DNA from 2 places in the Holdemania filiformis genome. Region 1 is predicted to be linked to the other one. Evidence: riboswitches for the same ligand, from Rfam matches in the RefSeq annotation. Region 1 holds a riboswitch; the other holds the start of a gene.

Region 1 (2,386 bases):
CGCTGGTCACACTGGCCTGTGTGGAATTGGGACAACAGATCGGCTATCGGCTGGGACTGGCCTATCGCCGGACGATTTTCACAGCCGGCAGCGTTATTCTCTTTTTGATCAGCCTTAAGGTTCTGTTCCAGGTGCTGACGCATCTGCGCTAGGGGGGACAAGTATGGAAAAACGGGGGATGATGAAACGCTTTCTGGCAGAAAGCCTGAAAGAACTCATGCTGCAGAAAAGCTTTGAAAAGATTACAATCAAGCAAATCTGCGATAAGACCGGCGTCATCCGCGCGACGTTTTACAACTATTTCGAGGATAAGTACGCCGCCTTAAGCTATATCATCTATCTGGACACCGTAGAAACTGCGCTTCCTTATATAGAGAAAAGGCAATTCCTTCAGGCGGTTAAGGCGATGCTCGATAATTTCGTAGAGAATCGGGAGTTTTATCAGATCGCTTTCCGCATTACCGGTCAGAACAGCTTTGAAGATTTGTTTGAAGAAAACGTTCAGCAGCTGTTCACTGAGATGTTCCGCCGGTATGGCCGGCCGGAGAAGCTGGGAACAATGAGCGAGGAAGAACTGGCGGGCTATTTCGGCAACAGCCTTTGTTATACGGTCAATCACTGGCTGTGCCGCAGCCGCGGCATGGACAGTGAAACCTTTTTGAAACAATACGGTTCCGTCGTAACCAGCTCCATCTTTGATTTTCTCGATATGCCCCAGGGCGGTGGAAATGGAGCCTGAATCCCGGGCTTTTCATAAGAAATTCCACATTCTGAGAAGCGATACGGAAATGGAGGAAAACTTCATGGAAGAAGGCTTGACACAAGCGTGGAAGCGTGATAATTTTTAGACAGTTAACCGACTGACGGAAGTGGAATTGACCACAGGGAAGTTAATGCTAAGCAGAGCCGACCGTCTGGGCCATGAAGGACCAGCAGTGCGGCTTTTTTTCGTAAAAGGAGGAACAAAGATGAAAGAGTATCAGCTGAAATACGGATGCAATCCCAACCAGAAACCAGCCAGCGTCGAAATTGAAGAGGGCGATCTGCCATTTACAGTTTTAAATGGCCGGGCGGGTTATATTAACCTGCTTGACGCTCTGAATGCCTGGCAGCTTGTCAAGGAATTAAAGGAGGCCACCGGGATGGCCGCCGCGGCTTCATTTAAGCACGTATCCCCGGCGGGTGCAGCGATCGGCCTGCCTTTGGATGAAACGATGAAGAAGATCTACTTCTGCGAAGGAATTGAACTGACGCCGATTGCCAGCGCGTATATTCGCGCCCGCGGCGCTGACCGCATGTCTTCCTACGGCGATTTTGCGGCGCTGTCTGAAGAATGCGATGAAGCCACGGCCCGGTTCTTATCTAAGGAAGTTTCTGACGGTGTAATCGCTCCGTCTTACAGCGAAAAAGCACTTGAAATTTTACGCGCAAAACGCAAGGGGACCTATCTGGTTCTGCAGATGGATCCGAACTATACGCCGAAACCGATGGAAAGCAAGGAAGTTTACGGCGTGCGCTTCCATCAGCAGCGCAACGATGTGAAGATTGACGAAAGCCTGCTTCAGAATATCGTGTCTGAAAATAAGGAATTGCCGGAGGGTGCGAAGCGGGATCTGTTGATCGCGATGATCACCGCAAAATATACTCAGTCCAATTCCGTCGTTTATGCGAAGGACGGTCAGGCGATCGGAATCGGCGCCGGGCAGCAGTCCCGCATCCATTGTACGCGGATGGCAGGCAACAAAGCGGATATCTGGTATCTGCGTCAGCATCCGAAAGTGCTGAACCTGCCATTTAAAGAGAAAATTCGCCGGGCAGACCGCGATAACGCGATCGACGTCTATATTTCCGATGAATGGGAGGATCTGCTGCGCGAGGGCAGCTGGCAGGAAGTCTTTACGGAAAAACCGGAAGTCCTGACAGCGGAAGAAAAGAAAGCCTGGCTGGCACAGGTCAGCGGCGTCTCCCTGGCTTCTGACGCCTTCTTCCCATTCGGCGATAATATTGAACGGGCCCGCAAGAGCGGCGTCTCCTACATCGTGGAGGCCGGCGGTTCAGTCCGCGATGATCATGTCATCGACACCTGCAACCGTTACGGCATCGTTCTGATCTTTAACGGTGTGCGGCTGTTCCATCATTAAAAAGAAGTTTTTTCTTTCCTTCTTAACGTGAAGCTTTTCAGAAGCGGGAGTTAAGAATCATACTGTGTAAAAAGCATTCAGCGATCTAGTGAGTCGAGGATATCTTGAAAGTTCCGGTTAACAGGGGGCTGAAGGATATCCTTTCTTTCTGTTGATCGAGGGGAAGGCATGGCATTGGGATTGAGACTTGAACAAAAAAAAGACCTGATCGGAAGAAATTTGATGAATAGAAAATAAGCAAGCAC
Region 2 (2,386 bases), on a different contig from region 1:
AACGCAACGTAAGCGATCCCGCTTACAGAGCCGGTAGGTAGCCCGGCCCCATCGCAAGATGGAAGTAACCTTCCCTCCTTCGGGTCGTCCGTTCTTTGTTCATAACTTATCATGAAGGAGGAATCGTTATGAACAAAAGTTCGATTTGTCTGACCGTCTTTTTTGAGGACCCTTTCTGGGTCGGCATTTTTGAACGGCAGGCGCAGGGAGCACTGACCGTCTGTAAAGTAACGTTTGGGGCGGAGCCGAAAGACGGCGAGGTCTATGACTTCGTTTTAAGAAACTATGCGTCGCTGCGTTTCAGCCCGGCCGTCGCCGCGCCGGTCAAAGCGCATGCTGAAAATCCCAAACGTGCCCAGCGCCAGGCCCGCGGGCAGATCCGCCGGACGGGGATCGGCACAAAGGCGCAGCAGGCGCTGAAGCTGCAGCAGGAACAACTGAAAACAGAACGTCAAACGCAGCTTCGGCAGCAACGCGGGCAGGAAAAAGAAAATCGGTTCGCGCTGAAGCAGAAGCAACGAAAAGCGAAGCACCGGGGAAAGTAACCCGGGCTGGAATGATCAAAAAAAGGATGCCTGATTTCATCCGCGGAGACGCTCTCCGGGAAATCAGACATCCTTTTGCTTTTGTTTTAAGCGATGCCGGGAAAATTGGCCGCTTATGCGTGCTTGTTGACGATGCGGGTTTCCGTTTCGCCGCTTTCCAGATCGATCATGCGGACAAACAGGGAAACCTTGTTGTCCGGATTCAGATTATCCCACAACAGCGCGGTCAGCGCGTCGAGCGAATCCGGGATTTCCACGCGCTTGGGTTCACCCTCAAAGCTGGGCAGCGGATCTCCGTCATGCATGTAGGTGTGGATGAAATGGCCTTCGCCCGCCAGCGGATTTTCGTATGCGAAGGTGTAGCGGTGGCAGGACTGCGGATTGCCGTCGCTGCTTTTTAAGATCGACAGCGCATAGTTGAACTTGCCGTTTTCGATATGCAGAATTCCGGAGATCCGCGGCGTGAAGTTCGGTCCGTCCGGCTCGAATTCCCGGCTGCGCAGCGCTTGTTCAAACGTCAGCTGCCTGTCCATGCCGGCGTAGATCGTATCGGTCTGATCGCCGTTGGTGACGATTGTCTTGTTGCCCAGAACGCGCACCGGGGCATAAATGATCAGCGACGGATCGGTCAGCTTCGAGGGATCGTAAGCCTGCGTGCGGATTCCCTGTCCGTCCGTGACGAAGATGCGGTTGCGGCTGTTTTCACTGCGGCCCATGATGAAGTACGCGGCCGCCGCTTTGCGGCCGTCCGGCGTCTTGCCCAGCACGATACCCCGGCCGGGGTAGGTGTTCTGTTGAAGATCGTCTTTGAGTGAGATTTTTTGCATAAAGTTTCCTCCCTAAATTCAACGGGAATGTCTCCCGGCCCAGGCGGTCGGCTGTTTCAGAATTGTGCTCCCTGTGGTTGTTCCACTGATCCGCCAGTCGCACATCCACCAAAAGTTTAGACTATTCTTACAAAAAAAACAAGCGCTGAAAAAAAAGAAAAGCCCTGAACTTTCAGGACTTATTCCGGTTGTTCGATCAATTCTCCCTGATCTTCGATTTCGCCGGTCCAAATGCCGTTGTCGATCATCCACAGCTTCAGGCTCTGGGCGTCGATTGGATCTTCCTTGTTCCAGCTGAGGACGTTGTTAATGGTCTGCGTGCCGTCATCGGCAACGCTCAGGGAAACAAACGCCGGATAGCTTTCAAAGCCCCATTGGCTCTTGAGCTTGGCCGCCGGATAATTCTCACCCAGACTGGTCAGATCATAAAATTCAAACGCGTCCAGCGCGGTCGTTTTCAGCTCCTGCGCTAACGGCTTGAAGACATATTCGTTGATATAAGCGCAATCATCGTTGTCCGGCCGGCAGAAATAGATATTATGCAGTCCCGGCTCATAGACCGGCTGAGCTGAAGCGACCGCAGGCGCCGCATCGTCGGACGGCTCTACTGAACGAAGCATGGCGGACGGCTGGGCGGCGTTCAGGTAGCTCTCTTCAATGCCTGTCGCGGCTTTCGGTTCCAGCGCCCGGTAAGAAAACAACGTAGCACTGCTGAGAAAAAGGAATCCCATCGATCCGATCATCAGTTTCTTTAACACATCATCACGCTCCTCAAATGCCCAATCATCATATCATGTTTCATTCCGTTTTGCAAATTCAGTCCCGCTGGAACAAGCATGGCGAATCTCTACCTTTGCGGCAAAGACGGGTCAGGTTCATTGTTTCGGCGAACTGAATTTGGTATAATAAGGACCACAGAGGTGAAGACCATGAATTCTAAGCGGGTCCGGTCGCTGCTGCTGTCAGCGGCGCTGCTTTTCGTTTTATTTCTAAGCTGGTTTATCGGCCGGTCGA

The links. A riboswitch is a leader RNA that binds a small molecule or an ion and turns the genes downstream of it on or off. The one in region 1 is predicted to bind ZMP and ZTP.
Region 2: linked by a shared signal. The riboswitch ahead of DWY25_RS01610 (IMP cyclohydrolase) and the one ahead of DWY25_RS09710 (phosphoribosylaminoimidazolecarboxamide formyltransferase) in region 1 are both predicted to bind ZMP and ZTP.

Annotation. Positions count from the first base shown of each region.
Region 1 covers NZ_QRUP01000011.1:160-2,545, reverse strand. The annotation lists gene DWY25_RS09720 (manganese efflux pump MntP) at 1-152, shown strand, start outside; gene DWY25_RS09715 (TetR/AcrR family transcriptional regulator C-terminal domain-containing protein) at 164-739, shown strand; ZMP/ZTP riboswitch at 847-927, shown strand; gene DWY25_RS09710 (phosphoribosylaminoimidazolecarboxamide formyltransferase) at 969-2,141, shown strand; partial or broken gene DWY25_RS17870 (hypothetical protein) at 2,219-2,386, opposite strand, start outside.
Region 2 covers NZ_QRUP01000001.1:318,707-321,092, reverse strand. The annotation lists gene DWY25_RS01615 (YjdF family protein) at 129-545, shown strand; gene DWY25_RS01610 (IMP cyclohydrolase) at 659-1,372, opposite strand; ZMP/ZTP riboswitch at 1,403-1,483, opposite strand; gene DWY25_RS01605 (hypothetical protein) at 1,552-2,130, opposite strand; gene DWY25_RS01600 (hypothetical protein) at 2,302-2,386, shown strand, end outside.